DNA from 4 places in the Brevibacillus sp. IT-7CA2 genome. Region 1 is predicted to be linked to each of the others. Evidence: riboswitches for the same ligand, from Rfam matches in the RefSeq annotation. Region 1 holds a riboswitch; each other region holds the start of a gene.
What was found. A riboswitch is a leader RNA that binds a small molecule or an ion and turns the genes downstream of it on or off. The one in region 1 is predicted to bind S-adenosylmethionine.

Region 1 (4,430 bases):
CAGTGAACATGTCAGTGACTGTTACATTAATGGTCACGCTCATTATGGCAAACAGCCAATCAGTCTTCGCAGCAGCACCTCCGGCATCCAATGACTACTATTTGACCAACCAGCTGCATCTAAGTCAAATTAAAGCAGATAAAGCTTGGCCAACGGTAAATAGCAATGAGCAGATTATTATTGCTGTATTGGATACTGGAGCAGATTATAAACACCCTGATTTAAAGGGCAACCTTTTGTCAGGTGTGAATCTCGTTAATCCTGGGAAGTCAGCACAGGACGACAACGGGCACGGCACAGAAGTAGCCGGTGTTCTAGCTGCTAGTGGAAATAATAATATTGGTGTCTCAGGTGTTCTTTGGAATGCCAAGATTTTACCGATTAAAATCTTGAATAGCAAGGCGGAATCGGAAGTAGAACTGATTCCGAAAGGCATCAATGTAGCTTTGGATCGTGGTGCCAAAGTCATTGTGATGTCCGTTAGCAGTATGGCTTACTCCAAGTCGTTGGCAGCTGCTATACAACGAGCGGAGAAAAGCGGAGCCGTTTTGGTTGCAGCAAGTGGTAATGAAAGTAGCCGTGTGGCGTATCCAGCTGCGTATCCAACAGTCGTGGCGGTAGGGGCTGTGAGGAGTAACAATGAAGTCTTGAATCAGGCAAATACGGGGCCTGAGCTGAATATGGTAGCTCCTGGGTTGAATGTATACACAACGAAGCTTGGGGGAAAATACGGCTCGTTTAGTGGTACTTCAGCAGCGGCACCGCAAGTAGCTGGTGCAGCTGCGCTCATTCTCGCTCGGCACCCTAATCTCAGTCCATTTGATGTGAGGCAATTGCTTTATCAAACGGCTACTGACTTGGGAGAGAAAGGATGGGATCGGAAGACTGGATACGGCTTGTTAGATGTCAACAAAGCAGTAAAAACGGCACTTTCTTACGACTTTTTAGAGCCGAATGATTCTTCTTCCAAAGCGAAGGCGTTTCCGATTGAGTCACAAATACGCGGCAATTTGGGTCCAAAAGATACCGTAGATTGGCTGAAGATGGACATCCCTTACGATGGAAAGGTCAGCTTTACGGCTACAGTCACATCGGGTATTTCTTCGGCGATGGCTGCTACCTTTTACCCTGAGAATCGTCAACCGATTACACATTACTTCGGGAATCGAGATATGATAACGGTCCCGGTCAAGGCGGGAAGAATGAACATCCGCTTAATGCGCAATGGAGGCGTCAACAACGCTTTTACATACGTGTTGACGAGTAAATTTTCAATCAACCCTGACCGAAATGAACCGAACGATACACAAGAAACGGCCAGACCACTTGTAGGGAACCAAATCAGTGTGACAGGCAATTTTCATGATGAAGGCGATCAGGATTGGTTCTCTTATTATGTTCGTGAGTACGGGCATTTTGATGTCACTGTTAGCCCTGACAACAAGCGAGTGGATCTGTTGCTGGGTCTTGGTAAACAAGAGCCTGGTCAAAAAGCAGTAGTTTGGGATCCTCTATACGATAATGGGACAAAGGGCAATCCGACAGAGCGGGTCAGTAAAGAGGTGTCTCCGGGTAAATATTACATCCGTGTGAGCGAGTATTCGCGGAATGCAGTCAATGGCGAATACCAGCTGGATTTGGGGTACACGCCAGTAAAAAAAGATTTTAATGAGCCGAATGACACCTATCAAAAAGCGTCTCCGTTAAGCGGTGGGACAGTGATGTCAGGCACAATACCGACAGCTACTGATTCCGACTGGTTCCAATTTACTGTGAATAGTGAATCGTATGTGACGTTCCGAGCGCCGTACATTCCTGTCGATAGCGGCTTTCGTTTCGCGCTCTATAGCGATCGAAACATGAACTATGCGATCGCTTCGACGAATGAGGTAGCGGAGCTGTCTAACCGAGGAAACGATGTTATCGGTTTGCGTTTGCAACCAGGAAAATATTATGTACGCCTTAATAGCGGTACTGCGTTCAAATATGAATCGTACCGACTCACGGTGACGCAGCAGAAATTGATAGGGGGCTATCGCGATATTTCGGACCACTGGGCGCGCTCAGAGATCGTCAGACTTAGCTCTCGCGATATTGTAAATGGGTTTAATGATGCGTCGTTCAAGCCGAATCAGGCAGTGACCCGTGCAGAATTTGCCACGATGCTGCTTAAATCGATGCGTGCGACCGGTTCCAAGGTAGCAACTACCTACACAGGAAAAACGACCTTCCGGGATATGCCAAAGCGGCACTGGGCGTACCACAACCTAGGTGTAGCCTATCAATTGGGAATTTTGAAAGGGTACCCGAGGAATGAAATGAAGCCGGATCAGCCGATATCGCGTGCAGAGATGGCAGTAATGATCGCGCGGGCACGTGATGTTTTGATGTATAACCGTGGTACCTCGAATTATCAGGATGTGCCAACGAGTCATTGGGCTTCTCCTGCTATTGAGGCTTTAACATCTAGAAATTGGGTCAATGGGTACGGTTCTTCCTTTAAACCGAATGGAAGGGCAACTCGCGCCGAGGTAGTTGTGGTACTTTCCAAAGCCTATCAACTATAAGTAAAATTTTTCCTATTGACATCTCTGAAAAAAACAATTATTCTATTATCCGTAATGGATACTCTTATCCAGAGCAGGCGGAGGGACTGGCCCTATGAAGCCCGGCAACCGATCTAGAGCGGTGCTAACCAGCAGAACGGACATCTGTTCTGGCCGATAAGAGGATGAAGGAAGCAAAAAACGCTCAAACCTTTTCCTCCTAAAAGATGGAAAAGGTTTTTTATTTGCGTTTACGTAGATAAAATCCTGACTCGGCTACCACACTATTTGTATGAGGTCAAAGGAGGTATTTTCTCATGGCTTTGCAAAAAGGTCGTCGTCTGTTTACATCCGAATCTGTAACTGAAGGACATCCGGATAAAATTTGTGACCAAATTTCCGACTCCATCTTGGATGCGATCCTGTCCAAAGATCCAAACGCTCGCGTAGCTTGCGAAACTTCCGTAACTACTGGTTTGGTTCTCGTAGCAGGTGAGATCACTACAAACACTTATGTGGATATCCAAAAGCTCGTTCGTGAAACCATTCGTGAAATCGGTTATGACCGTGCGAAATTTGGTTTTGACGCTGACACTTGCGGTGTTATTACTGCAATTGGCGAGCAGTCCGCTGACATTGCACTTGGTGTAGACCAAGCATTGGAAGCACGCGAAGGCAAAATGACTGACGCTGAGATCGAAGCAATTGGTGCTGGTGACCAAGGTTTGATGTTTGGTTTTGCTTGCAATGAAACACCTGAGCTGATGCCACTTCCGATCAGCATGTCCCACCAATTGGCTCGTCGTCTGACTGAAGTACGTAAAAACGGAACACTTGCTTACCTCCGTCCTGACGGAAAAACACAAGTAACCGTTGAGTACGATGGCGACAAACCAGTTCGTATCGATACAATCGTTATTTCTACCCAACATGCTCCTGAAACAACTTTGGAGCAAATCAAGCAAGATCTGGTTGAACAAGTAATCAAACCAGTTGTTCCAGCTGAACTGTTGGACGCTGATACCAAATACTTCATCAACCCAACTGGCCGTTTCGTAATTGGCGGACCACAAGGGGATGCTGGCTTGACTGGCCGCAAAATCATCGTAGATACTTACGGCGGTTATGCTCGTCATGGCGGCGGTGCGTTCTCCGGTAAAGATCCGACAAAAGTTGACCGTTCCGGTGCTTACGCAGCTCGTTATGTAGCGAAAAACATCGTGGCTGCTGGCCTCGCAGACAAATGCGAAGTACAAGTTGCTTACGCAATTGGTGTAGCACAACCAGTTTCCATCGCAGTAGATACTTTCGGTACAGGTACCATTTCCGAAGAAGCTCTGGTGAAATTGGTTCGCAAACACTTCGACCTGCGTCCTGCTGGTATCATCAAGCAGCTCGACCTGCGTCGTCCTATCTACAAACAAACAGCTGCATATGGCCACTTTGGACGTAATGACCTGAATGTTCCTTGGGAGCAAACAGACAAAGCAGAAGTTCTGAAGCAAGAGGCTGCTCAACTGTAATATTGCTGAATGACATAAAAAGAGCCTGGTATTGCTACTGGGCTCTTTTTCGTTTTAGGAGCAGAGTGATCCAATTATTGGGTCAATTGTTGCACAGGAATTTGTAGGACTGTGTCGAATCTCCTAGTGAGGAAGTAGAGGAGGGGTTTTTTTGCCGAACAGAAGGCTCTTCCTGATCGTGTTTCTTACTTTTTTGTTTTTTGCAGTGGCTATTGGGTTGTTAGGCGAATCTTTTCTGGAAAAAAAGAATAAACAAGAAGTGCAACCTTTTCCCCAAGTGGATACGTCTATAAGCATAAGTGAGACAAAAAATGCTGAGCCAAACGTCACACCAATTGAAGAAGCAGCGGTTCAAACGAAA
Region 2 (4,430 bases), on a different contig from region 1:
CGTAATACCCGCAATCAGTCCAGATCTAGACTCTGGCAAAAGGACATTCCAGACGATCTGCCAATTGGAAGCCCCCATAGATTGTGCAGCCTCAATCACGCCTTTATCAATCTCACGCAGAGATGTTTCCACCAAACGCGCGAAAAACGGAGCGGCACCAAATACGAGCGGCGGAATGGCACCAAGTACGCCGAGTGAAGTTCCTACGATCATTTTCGTCACAGGAATCAGCAAGATCATCAAAATGATAAACGGTACCGAACGCAATACGTTGACAACGAATGATGCGATCGTATAAAAAGTGCGGTTTTGCAGAAGCTGTCCGCGTGAAGTCAAAAACAGAATGATTCCCAACGGCAAACCAATCAGGACGGTAAACAGGGTGGAAAAGCCGAGCATCGTGAGCGTGTCCATCGTACCTACGCCGATTTCAGCCCAATCCACATTCTCGAATGTCCAGTCCATTTATATCACCTCTACTTCCAAGCCACGTTGGCGCAGCGTCTCAATGGTCTTTTGATTCTGTGCAACATCGCCTTCCAGCTCGATCACCAACTGACCATACGGCGTATCCTTCATGCGGGAGATCGTTCCCTGCAAAATGCTGAACACCGTGCCGGTCTCTTGCATCGTTTGGAACAGGATCGGCTGGTACGTTTTTTCTCCGAGGAAGGTGACACGAGCAATGGTGCGGATCCCCGAAGCCTTTTCGTGCTCAACTGCTTCGCGCAGTTCTGTAGAATCCGCTACTTGTTCCACGAATTCTTGTGTCGTTGGATGCTTCGGACGAAGGAATACGTCCAGTACGTTACCCGACTCGACGATCTTTCCTCCATCAATCACGCCGACACGATCACAAATGGAGCGAATGACGTGCATCTCGTGGGTAATCAGCACAATGGTCAAGCCCAGCTTGCGGTTGATATCCAAAAGCAGTGCCAGAATGGAGTTCGTCGTCTGCGGATCGAGAGCCGATGTAGCTTCGTCACAGAGCAGCACTTTTGGATCATTCGCGAGCGCCCGGGCGATTCCGACACGCTGCTTCTGTCCGCCAGACAGCTGGGACGGATATTTGTCCTTATGTGCCTCCAAGCCAACCAGCTTCAGCAGCTCGTTTACTTTCTTATCAATCTCTGCCTTCGGACGCTTGGCCAGCTTGAGCGGAAAAGCGACATTTTCGCCGACTGTCGAAGAAGACAGCAAGTTGAAGTGCTGAAAAATCATGCCGATTGAGCGGCGCTTTTCTTGCAGCTTCCCTTCAGCCAGCTTTGTCAAATCGACGCCGTCCACAATAACTTCCCCTGAAGTTGGGCGCTCCAGCAAATTGATGCACCGGATCAACGTACTTTTACCTGCACCAGAGTGTCCGATAATCCCGTATATTTCTCCTTGCTCTATGGAAAGGTCGATCCCCGTTAATGCTGGGATGGTTTTACCTTGTACTTGATAGCTTTTATGCAAATGACGCAGTTGGATCAACGCATCCACCTCCCGACCACAATCTAAATAAAATCAGAAAACCCCTTTTTTCATAAACGAAAAAGGGGCTGCAACGCAATGTTATACGTTCGCATCCACCCTTCTCATCTATACAAGATCCAAACAATCTTGTAGGAATTGGCACCGCGACGTTCATCCGAAAATGAACCGGCTGCCGGGCTTCATAGGGCCTGTCCCTCCGCCTCTCTTGATAAGAAAGATATCTACGTATATTATGTTCGTCTTTTCTATTTCATGATGATACAAAACGGATTATATCCTTTTCGGAAATATCACGTCAATAGTAATAGAAGGAAAAGTTTTTTAATCCATGACGCCGTTGCGGATGATTTTTGACTTTACGTGGAAGCGAAACGTTGCATCCTGAAACATCTTTCGCCATTCAGCCTGCGTCATGTTGGCCATTCCTCTTTTCTCTGAACGATAGATCGAGCCGAAGCCAATTGGGTCAACATCGAGGCTCTTCAGTTTGCTTATCAGTTTATGCAATTCTTTTTCAAGCTCTTTCTCCAGGCCATGTTCCATAATTTTCATCAACTTGGCATTTTCTAGCTTTAGCGGGATGGTTAACTCCAAAATTCGAGCATGCAACTTGACATGAATATCGAAGATCGGTGGGGATACTTGGCTTAGTTTGATTTTCGAATGGCTGGAAATTGTATCGAAAACGAGCTGCACTTGGTCTTTTTTGCTGTTGTGGTTTTTTAGTGACTCCCCAAAAATAGCAGCAGGAACAGAAGTATCATAGCTGCCGATGCGGAACTTTCCCTTGATAAGTTTGAGTAGAAAGGCTTCCTTGGGTGTAACCCATGACACATAACGATCACCTTTGAATAAGGCGATGCCTTTGATTTTCAGTTCATTTCCCTTTCTTTCTATGTACGGCATGACCGGGTCGATTCCTTTTTCATAGTAAGCCCGGAAAAACTCATGCATGGTCGAAGAAGGAATTTTTTCCCCACGGATATTTTGCTCAATCAAACGATACAGGTAGATTCCAATATTCCCTTGTTCTGAATAAGGATACGTCAGCATATCATATGTTTCGCCTGCAAACACACAAAGATAAATCCTGCTAGAAAGGGACGAGTCCCGATACAACGTGTCAATGATGCTGCCAAGTCCCTGCTTTGCAAAGTATTCACTGTAGAGGGCAACACGAATTTGCCCACCCAATACTCTTTTATCTGATTGCAAATTCATCTTATCCCGGATTCCTTTGCTGGTTTCCCCTGTGGCTGATAAGATCTGTATCTTATGCCTTGCCTCTGGATTAATGGAAGGCATGACAGACGTCCCACGAATTTTGCTATCTTTCAACAGATCATAGCCGACAGCCGTTGCAAGTCCTGTCTCATCGAAAATTTGCCGATCCGAGCAGCCTGTTACAATCAAGATGCCCGAACACCACAGCACCAAAAACCGCTTCAACAAGGGCATCGCGTATTTTCGATCATGTCGCATCAGGCACTTTCCCCTTTGCTCGTCGATTTCGTCGGTTGCGTTCGCTGCTTTAGTAGAACCATGATGTACAAAAAATAGGGGTACAGGAATGCAACATACATACTCGTTGTCCCATACCAATCATTGATCATATTCATCTCCAGCCTTGTAAACACCGTCAATGAAGTAATATAGATCAGGGGCATAATCCAATTCAACGATGTTCGCAAGTTGAATCCGAAGAGGCGTTTGAGTCCACGTGCAGAGCACCACAAATACAACATAATATTGGGCAAGATGACGATGAGCCACAAAGAAATGACAACCAGCTCGAACCTTTCCAGAACGGGGAGGTACACCATCTTGTGCAGATTGAGTGTCGCCCAGATCGTCCGCATAAGCTGACCCTGACTAAAGAAGACCAGGGACACGAGCATGATAAGCAAATAGGCCAGATACGTCACCAGCACCGCCCACTGGGTACTTTTGTTGACCCTATCTTTATTTTCTACAAAGGGGTAAACCACGTAGATCACCTCAAAGCCAACACTGGTCAAAGACATGGCCAGCATTCCTTTGAAAAGGTTCTCCAAACTGCTGTCCATGATCGGAAACAAATACTCCCAATGCGCGTATTGCAGCGGAAAATAAAGATCACATAAAAGCCAGATCGTTACCGCAATCGAAAAAAACGTATATCCGGCTACTACTCTAATCCCCCCCACAATGGTGTAATACACGAGAAACAAGATGATTCCAGACAAAATCCACGTAGGCAAATTCGGAAACACCCATGTTTGGACCACTTCGATGTAGTTGCGCAGAATAACTCCCGCCGATATAAAAAAATAAGTCAAATAAAGGAGGCTAATGCCTGTTCCAAGCCACCTTCCAAACACATCTTCTTGAATCCCGTACAGATCGGCTGAAGGGTATTTTTGTAAGGTCTTGATAATGATCCAGACCGTTACATGAGTAATCAAGCCAGCAAGTATGACCGAAATCCAGGCATCATGCCCTGCTTCCTTGGCAATGATTCGTTGAAAGCCCAGGACACCCATCCCAACTTGAGTGCCATGCACCAGAAGCCCGGCAAGAAATGCTGATATCGTATTGCTCTTCGTTACATTCAAATTGATCTTCATAGCCGCCTCACTTACTCGTCAATGTCTTTCTTCTCTTTGGCTTTGTCTCTGTCAAAACGCAATATTCGTTTTGGATTAAAAAACTTGAGGCGTTCCGAAAGGGAGGATAAGGGAGCACGAATAAAGCCATCCTTCCAATCAGTAAATCGCACGGGGTAAATGGGGTACATATACGGACGCCCCAAGCTAGTCTGACGTAGCAAATGGCTAGCTAGAAAGCTAAATCCAACCACAATCCCTAATGAACCTAGCACCCCCGCCAGTAAAATCATCGGAAAACGAACCACCCGGATTGTAGAACCGATCATATAGCTAGGCGCGATAAAAGATGACAAAGCCCCG
Region 3 (4,430 bases), on a different contig from region 1:
TATTCGTCGCGGTCGTCCTGTTGCCGGAATTACGGAAGAGTTAGCGGATATCGTTGGTCGGATCATACCGCAACTACCGCGCAGTGTGCAGCCTCGCGAACAAACCCCTTCTCAAGTAAAAGAAAAACGCATGCACAAAGAGCCGCAAGGACAAAACAAGATCAACGCAAATCGTACAGGAACACCTTAAAAGAAAAGAGGTATCCCCCGGATTTAAGCCCGGGAGAATACCTCTTTTTCTTTATGGACGGGTGCTTCAGATGGCAAATGATCCAAAGCTTGCTTCAAATCTGCCACCAAGTCATCGAAATCCTCCAAACCAGCTGACAACCGGATCAAACCATCCGTGATTCCCCTTGCAGCTCTTTCCTCAGCAGGCATCGCTGCATGTGACATCGTAGCTGGGTACGAGAGAATCGTTTCCACTGCCCCGAGGCTGACAGCCACAATCGGCAATTTTACGCGATCAAACAACGCTTTTGCTCGCTCGTGGCTCCCAACATCAAAAGAAAGAACAGCCCCATGACCAGTCGCTTGTTGTGTTTGAATCAGGTGACCGGGGTGATCCGCCAGCCCCGTATAGTAAACTCGGCTTACTTGTGGATGCGAAGACAACCAGTCAGCCAAGCTCGCGGCTGTTTTCGTGCTGACATCCAGTCGGGCTTTCAATGTTTTGAGCCCACGCATCACGAGCCAGCAGTCCTGCACACCCAAAATCGCTCCCATGCCATTCTGGATAAAGTAGAGCTGTTCCCCTAACGCAGCCTCTCTGGTCACAGCCAGACCTGCAACGACGTCGCTATGCCCTCCGATAAACTTCGTTGCACTATGAATGACCACATCTGCGCCAAGCTCCAATGGCCGCTGGTAATACGGGGTAAGGAACGTATTATCGACAATGACGAGCAAGCCGTGCTCCTTCGCTATACGAGAAACCGCTGCAATATCTGTCACCTTTAAGGTGGGATTGGAGGGGGTCTCCAGGTAAACCCCTTTCGTTGCCGGTGTAATGGCCGCACGAACGGCTTCTGTATCTGTTGCATCCACGAACGTAACGGAGATGCCCATTCTCGACAATACCTTGGTCAAAAACCGAAACGTGCCACCGTATACATCTTCCGCCACTACAACATGGTCTCCAGCTGAAAACAACATGAACACGCTGGAAATGGCAGCCATGCCAGATGAGAACGCGAAACCGCGTGCGCCTCCCTCCAGAGACGCAATGGCGTCCTCCAAAGCCTGCCTGGTCGGATTGCCTGATCTTGCATAATCGAATGTACCTGGCTGATCGATATCAGCCTGATGAAATGTGGAAGCCTGATAAATCGGAACCGACGACGCACCTGTGAACGGGTCAATGCAAGTCGAACCGTGGAGGATCTTGGTTGCAAAATTCATCGTACACTCCCCCCTACGACCAAACTAGCATTCAATGCCTGAAACAAATCGGCTACGACATCATCTGGATGCTCGATGCCAACCGACAGTCGCAACAATCGATCACAAACACCGACATGCTCTCTGACTTCTTGCGGGATATCGGCGTGAGTCTGCGTCGCCGGATACGTACACAATGACTCGACACCACCCAGACTTTCTGCAAAGGACACCATTTGCAGATTTTGCAGGAACAATCCCACCTGCTCTGCATCGCATACGCGGAACGATACCATCCCACTATGCCCAGTCGCTTGATTCACCTGGATCTCATGTCCCGGATGCTCTGGCAGACCTGGATAAAATACCTCCGCTACTGCCGGATGCTCACGCAGCTTTTCCGCTACAATCAAGGCATTGGATTGATGGCGCTCCATCCGCAATGCCAATGTTTTCATCCCGCGAACGAGAAGCCAACAATCTTGCGGCCCAAGTACAGCACCGATCGAATTGTGCAAAAACCGGATTTTTTCCGACAACTCTTCCCCTTTTGTTACGATGAGTCCAGCCAGCACATCGTTATGTCCTGCCAAATACTTGGTTGCACTATGTAAGACGATATCTGCACCAAGCTCTAATGGGCGTTGACAATACGGGGTTAAGAATGTGTTGTCTACAATCGTCAGGAGCCCGTGCTGTTTCGCCAATTGTGTTACTGCTCGAATATCGGTAATCTGCATGAGCGGATTGGTTGGTGTCTCAACAAAGATGGCCTTTGTATCCGGGCGAATCGCATCTTTGAGTGCACGAATGTCACGTAAATCCACGTACGAAAACGTCAGACCGTAACGAGAGAGCACTTGCTCGAACAATCGATAGGTTCCCCCGTACAGATCGAGTGAAACGATCAGATGATCCCCTTGGGAAAACAAACCCATGACGGTATGAACAGCAGCCATTCCGGAGGCGCAAGCAAATCCTGTATCTCCTGATTCTGCTTCAGCGATGGTCTCCTCCAAAATGGTGCGAGTAGGATTAGCTGTGCGTGTATAATCATATCCAGTGCTCTGGCCCAAGGCAGGATGGCGATAAGCCGTTGCATAGTAAACAGGAAAGCTCACCGCCCCTGTTTTTTCGTCTCTGCCTACGCCCGCCTGAATCAATTTCGTTTCTAACTTCATGTCTATTTCTCTCCCTCCAATAGTGTACGAGGGCATCAAAAAAGCCCCCTTTCCTCTGAAAGAAGGCTTTGTTTACGTCACCGTAAGCAAATCCTTCTCATCTTTCAGAGTTTGATAACTCTGCAGGAATTAGCACCATTATCTCCCTGTTAAAATACAGGTGATTGGTTGCCGGGCATCATCGGGCCAGTCCCTCCGCCGCTCTGGATAAGAAGATTGCTATTCAATTTGATTGACCCTAATACTAAAGGATCGGCAGGATCCTTGTCAACAATTTATTTCCACCCGTTAATTTGCATCCTTCAAGGCTGTCATAACTTGATTGTCCAGCTTCGCTGCCGCGTTTTTGTCATACGTCTTTTCATATTGTGGTTCTACGGAAATACGGGAACCGTAAAACATAATATCACGAACAGCCTCAATCTTGATTTCTGCCATGGCCAGCTTGAGCGGAACACCTTCCAGTCGGTCTGTTTTGACGACAGCACGACCATTAATGGCGAAAGACGAGCCGGCACCGATCAAATGCAGAACAATTTGTGGTTCCTTCGCAATATTAGCCAAAATACGTGAGCGATTATCCACGGCAAAACGAATCGTATCGGCGCTGACAGCATACGTCCAGGACAAGGAGCTGAGCGATGGTGCCCCTGACTCATGGTCTACTGTGCCCAAGGTAACAAAACGCTCCTTTTGCAAGAGCTTGAATAAATCTTCGGAAAGAGATTGGGAAACAGTTTCAGCCATTTTAAAGCCTCCTAACAAACGTTTTGTACGTTCATTTTACCCTTCACATAGCTGATAGGCAAACGTTTCCTCTCCACCTTGATTCTGGTGGTCTTTTTCCCTAGACTGGTAGGTAACGATATCGAATGATGGAAGGGGATGGACAGCTTGTCGCCTACAGACCGCCTTATCCAGCAAATTGACCAAGTACTTGAAGAGCTTCAGGAAGTTCGGAAGGTAAATGAGCGGATGCATAAAATTGCGATGTTCCTGGAAGATATTCGACTAGCAGATGTGATCCAAAATTACACAGCCCCGCGCAAGCTGCTCTGGATCAATTTCCTCGCAGGTCTTGCCCGGGGTCTGGGATTGACGATTGGTACTGCTATCGTTTTGGCTTTCCTCGGCTCCCTCTTGACGCAATTTCTTTCGATCCCCATTCTGGGGGATTACATCAGACAATTGGTGGAGTACGTCGAGACTTACAAGCAGCGGCCTTAACGATAGAGACTAGTCTCTGTCGTCGTCACGATCGTCATCGTCGTCATGATCATCATCGTGGTCGTCATTCCATTCTTTACCGTGCTTTTTCCAATAGCCATACGCGTTGCCGTTGGGATGCTTATCTTTCTGCTTATCTTTCTGCTTCCCTTTTTCTTTTTTCTTTTTGTCATCATCATCGCCTTCATCGTCGTCTGTTGGCTTCACAGGCTCGACAATGACTTTTGTGCTTAATGCAACGTCAGCTTTCTTAACCAGCTTATCGTCTTCATACAATGCGAATTGAATCGATTTGGCGCTAAAGGAACGATCCTTGTAAGACAACGTCAAAGAAAATTCACCTTTGTCATTCGGTTCAATCTCTTTTTTCTTCCCGTCAGGAGCGATCACAAACAATTCCGTATCGTCCTTTTTATTCCAGCCGCTTACTGTCCCCTTCACCTGAATGGACTTGGCGGCAGGATTGTTTACAGCAGTCCCCTTGATGGCATATACGGTCGCTTGATCCTTGTCAGGAGCGTTAACGATTTCTACCTGAACGGATTCGGAATCAACCTTCTTGCCATCCTCGTAAACCTCGATCAAGGCTTTTTGATCTTTTGCTGCTTGTACATCCTTTACTGAAACCGTAAAGCTGCCTAC
Region 4 (4,430 bases), on a different contig from region 1:
GGCTATATCTTCCTAGGCGATGCGGAACACACGTGGTTTCTCTGTGTGTGGAAGAAAAGAGAGGTCTACATGCGTGGACGCTTCTTCCATGCCAATATCGCTTGCCAACAGCAATGCCTCTTCTTGGAAGGTCGGCGTACAGCTTCCTTCATTTAGTTCACAGAGACGCTTCAACCGCTTCAATCTCTCAGCGGATTTCTCCACTCTCATGCATTCGTTCGTTAGCTCACAAACGTTGACGTGACGTGCATCAGCGATCATGCTGATATCATTCACATGGACAATCAGTCTTTTGCCTTCTTCTGTAACAAATCCGATCGAGCAAAAATGCGCACCTGACATTTCCAAACGAGTGAGAACAGCATTGGCGTAAATTTCTCCCGTCCGCAAGCGAATCTGGCCTGCTTCAATGGCTCCGCCGATTTTTCGCTCGTTGGCGATCACCGTATACATATCCGTGTAACCGTTAATCTGATAGCGCATGGTACCCTCCCGCTCTTGCTGAGACTAATTATCATTAACAATGCCATCGTATAATGAAAATCATTATCTGTCAATAATGAGAATGATTTTTATTCTAGAAGAAAATAGCCACACTCCATTTGTATGGTAGTGTGGCCAAATTGCCTCGCTTTTATTTTGTTTTCGTAAACAACCCCAACCGCTCAATCCGTTGGACCGCTTCTGCGAGACGATCTTCATTGGATAACAAAGCCGCTCGCACATAACCCTCACCTGTCGGGCCAAAGCCATTTCCCGGCGCTACGACGACATGGGCTTTTTCCAAAAGCAGGTCAGAGAACTCCACGGAAGTGAAGCCACTTGGAACAGGAAGCCAAGCAAAAAACGAACCTTGAGATGGTGGTGCCTGCCAGCCAATCCGATGCAGATTGGAGTACAAGGCATTGCGGCGGCTTTCGTAAACAGCGACGAGATCGCGAACGCACTGCTGCGACTCCGTCATCGCTTTGGCTGCCGCCATCTGTACCGCTCCGAACAGACTGACGAAGTAATGGTCCTGAATGAGATTGATCAGACGAACCAGCTCGCGATTTCCTACCATGGCACCAACACGCCAGCCTGCCATGTTGTATGTTTTGGACAAGGTATAAAATTCTACGCCCACTTCTTTTGCTCCCGGAACCTGCATGAAGCTGACCGGCTTTTTCCCGTCATAGCTGATCGCCCCGTAGGCGAAGTCATGGCAGACGACGATTTCATGTTTTCGGGCAAAACGAATCGTTTCCTTATAAAACTCGAGTGGTGCGTTGACTGCTGTCGGATTGTTCGGATAGTTGAGAAACATCAGTTTCGCTCGATCCAAATCAGCTTGGGAGAGCTGGCTGTAGTCTGGCAAGAAATCATTTTCCGCCTTCAACGGCATCATGACCATCCGTCCGCCTACGACTGCAACCCCCGACCAATAATCCGGATAGCCTGGGTCTGGAACCAGTGCAACATCGCCTGCGTTCATGAGTACTTGGCAAATCTCTACGAGTCCGGTTTTGCTGCCGAACAATATCGCTACTTCTTCCTCCGGATCGAGGTCTACATCAAATTCTTGCTTATACCAATGAGCCACTGCCTGCTTCAGTTCCACGCGTCCCTGAAAAGGCGGATATTTGTGATGGAGTGGTTGTGCTGCTTGCGCCTGTAATTCTTCAATAATGTGCGGCGGTGTCGGCAGATCGGGATTGCCCTGCCCCAGGTTAATGACGTCATGGCCTTGCGCAATGACCTTGTTTACTTTTGCCACCAGGGTCGCAAAAAACTGGGTAGGGAGTCGATCAATCATGTCGGAGGGTTGAATACGCATCTTTCTTCCATTCCTTTCTTGGGCCCAATACAATAAAACCCCCTTTTTCCATACAGAAAAAGGGGGAGATCAGCTTGGTCACGTCCTTATCTGTCAGGAAAAAATCCTGCTGGAATTGGCACAGCATCTGTCCATCACATGGAACAGATCCGCTGCCGGGCTTCATAGGGCCAGTCCCTCCACCTCTCTGAATAAGTCAAACACACGGAATATACTGTTTTTTCGTCTATATCATACTAACTTGAGCACGCAAATCGTGTCAAGATGCTTGATTCTGTACCGGCACTTGATGCCTTCTTTCCTGAAAAGAGGTGTGGAAGGCAAAGAATGCGACAGACAACAGACACAAGCCTGCCATCACGAACAATAGTCCCTGCGCATGAATCGATTGGAAAATGATGGCGCCGAGCAGTGGTCCGAGCATCCGCCCTGCTGATCCAGTTCCTGCAATCAGACCTTGAATGAAGCCTTCTCGTCCCTCTGGCGTAAACTGTGCAGCTACTGCCGGTACCGCTGGCCACACGAGCATTTCTCCTAGCGTCATGACGAACATGCCTGCCACAAAGCCTGCATAAACCGTTGATTGCGACAGAATCAGCATCGACAAGGCAAAAATATAAGCGCCCAAGAGCATTTGTGCTTTTAGCGTACGGGCAAAGCGTCGAATGACCCACGCAATCAATGGTTGACCAAACAGGATCAAACCTCCGTTCAGCGTCCACAACAGACTGTATTGACGGAGTGAAATGCCCAGGGATTGCATGTAGGTCGACAGCACCGTCGTCCATTGTACATAGACAATCCAGCTAATTAATAGCCCCCCGCATAATAGCAGCAATGCTCCCCAAACAACCTTTGGCTCTTGACGTGGTAGTTGCAGCGCATCACCAGTTGCTTGCTCAGACATACTTTGTCCAGTCGTCGAGTTTTCACGTTGTTGTTCTAGCATTTTTAACTGACGCGGCAAAATGAGCATGAACATGGCGAGCACAATCACTTGCGAAATCGCATTACCGAAAAACGTCCAGGCAAACGAAACACTTGCCAGGAAGCCGCCCAGCGCAGAACCGGCAGCTACCCCCACATTGAGAGAGACATATATCAGATTGATTCCTTTCCGTCCTCCGTCCGGCCATAACACTACTGCCAGTGCATTCATCACAGGAGAAAGTGTTCCGTAAAACAGTCCATTCAGCAGAAGCAAGACAACATAAATCGTAAAATCTTGCGTAACACCTAAGCCGATCGATATCAGAATAACACCGATGGATCCGACAATGATGGTGCGCATTTTTCCCCAGCGGTCAAACATCATCCCGCCGACAATACTCCCGATCAAGAATGCGCCTTGATTTAAAAGCAACAAGAAGCCGGCTACAGTCAGCGGCTTTCCGAGATGGTTGTGAATATAGATCGTGACTAGCGGCCAAATACACGCCATTCCTGTAGAAAAAATGACGGCAGCAATCGCCAATAAACGAATGCTGCTCGGATAGGATTCCCACTTTTGCCTCATGGCTTACTTCTCTCCCCGATGGAAATCGCCGCTTTTTCCGCCTGTTTTGGATTGCAGACTAGTTGGACCGATTATCATTTCTTTATCCATGGCTTTGCACATGTCATACACCGTCAAAGCCGCTACGCTGACAGCGGTCAACGCCTCCATCTCGACGCCTGTTTTCCCTGTCGTCTTCACGGTTCCTGTAATCGCAAGCGTCGTTTCATCTACAAAAGCAAATTGTATGTCGATGCCAGTCAATGGCAGCGGATGACACATCGGGATGATTTCCCACGTCTTTTTGGCAGCCATGACACCTGCTACCTGTGCAACTGCGAGTACATCGCCCTTTTCGATTCGACCTTCGCGGATTCGGGCGAGTGTTTCGGGTTTCATGCTGATTTGGCTCTCGGCTACAGCCACCCGTTTTGTGACGTCCTTCTCAGACACGTCCACCATCCGAGCTCGATTTTGTTCATTAAAATGTGTTAATTGATCAGTCATACTAGTATCGTTCCTCCTCTATCTCCTCCTACCTTACTCCCGCCGCTGGATAAAAGCAATGGGAATGTAGATGACATTGTTTCGTTATCTTGCTCATCCACTCCTAAAAACGTACGAAGAACAGGTGCTGGAGGTATACTGTGCGTACACAGCTCAAAGGAGGCGTATAGAAATGGAAACGAGTAAGAATCAGACGGTACGTTGGTCAATGCTGAAGCATGGTGATTGGACCATTTACTTGGCTGCAACGGCTGCCGGGCTTTGTTATGTTGGCTCGGTCAACCAGCCTTTTGCTGAATTGGAAGCGTGGGTTGAAAAGCATCGCCCACAAAGTGCACTGGTGCAAGACGATCCATGGCTAAAGCCTTTTGCAGCAGAACTGATGGAGTATTTGCAGGGAACGCGCGAACATTTTTCCATGGATTGCGACCTGTCTGGAACGCCTTTTCAGCTCGCCGTCTGGGAAGCACTGCGCCAAATCCCATACGGTCAAACGGCATCGTACACCGACATTGCGAACATCATTAAAAAGCCTGCTGCTGTTCGTGCCGTCGGTGCCGCAATCGGTGCCAATCCGGTTCTCATTACAGTCCCCTGCCACCGCGTTGTCGG

Region 2: linked by a shared signal. The riboswitch ahead of ACM6JA_RS05400 (methionine ABC transporter ATP-binding protein) and the one ahead of metK (methionine adenosyltransferase) in region 1 are both predicted to bind S-adenosylmethionine.
Region 3: linked by a shared signal. The riboswitch ahead of ACM6JA_RS09830 (aminotransferase class I/II-fold pyridoxal phosphate-dependent enzyme) and the one ahead of metK (methionine adenosyltransferase) in region 1 are both predicted to bind S-adenosylmethionine.
Region 4: linked by a shared signal. The riboswitch ahead of ACM6JA_RS23925 (pyridoxal phosphate-dependent aminotransferase) and the one ahead of metK (methionine adenosyltransferase) in region 1 are both predicted to bind S-adenosylmethionine.

Annotation. Positions count from the first base shown of each region.
Region 1 is NZ_CATKQT010000054.1:88,933-93,362, reverse strand. It holds gene ACM6JA_RS29310 (S8 family peptidase) at 1-2,567, shown strand, start outside; SAM riboswitch class I at 2,629-2,730, shown strand; gene metK (methionine adenosyltransferase) at 2,864-4,069, shown strand; gene ACM6JA_RS29300 (polysaccharide deacetylase family protein) at 4,221-4,430, shown strand, end outside.
Region 2 is NZ_CATKQT010000008.1:59,429-63,858, forward strand. It holds gene ACM6JA_RS05395 (methionine ABC transporter permease) at 1-465, opposite strand, end outside; gene ACM6JA_RS05400 (methionine ABC transporter ATP-binding protein) at 466-1,479, opposite strand; SAM riboswitch class I at 1,581-1,697, opposite strand; gene ACM6JA_RS05405 (Ger(x)C family spore germination protein) at 1,804-2,964, opposite strand; gene ACM6JA_RS05410 (GerAB/ArcD/ProY family transporter) at 2,964-4,088, opposite strand; gene ACM6JA_RS05415 (spore germination protein) at 4,100-4,430, opposite strand, start outside.
Region 3 is NZ_CATKQT010000011.1:685,345-689,774, forward strand. It holds gene ACM6JA_RS09820 (YhcN/YlaJ family sporulation lipoprotein) at 1-190, shown strand, start outside; gene ACM6JA_RS09825 (trans-sulfuration enzyme family protein) at 214-1,401, opposite strand; gene ACM6JA_RS09830 (aminotransferase class I/II-fold pyridoxal phosphate-dependent enzyme) at 1,398-2,561, opposite strand; SAM riboswitch class I at 2,656-2,775, opposite strand; gene ACM6JA_RS09835 (pyridoxamine 5'-phosphate oxidase family protein) at 2,850-3,308, opposite strand; gene ACM6JA_RS09840 (DUF5665 domain-containing protein) at 3,447-3,788, shown strand; gene ACM6JA_RS09845 (hypothetical protein) at 3,798-4,430, opposite strand, start outside.
Region 4 is NZ_CATKQT010000051.1:70,246-74,675, forward strand. It holds gene ACM6JA_RS23920 (hypothetical protein) at 13-483, opposite strand; gene ACM6JA_RS23925 (pyridoxal phosphate-dependent aminotransferase) at 635-1,816, opposite strand; SAM riboswitch class I at 1,900-2,014, opposite strand; gene ACM6JA_RS23930 (MFS transporter) at 2,076-3,332, opposite strand; gene moaC (cyclic pyranopterin monophosphate synthase MoaC) at 3,336-3,818, opposite strand; gene ACM6JA_RS23940 (methylated-DNA--[protein]-cysteine S-methyltransferase) at 3,991-4,430, shown strand, end outside.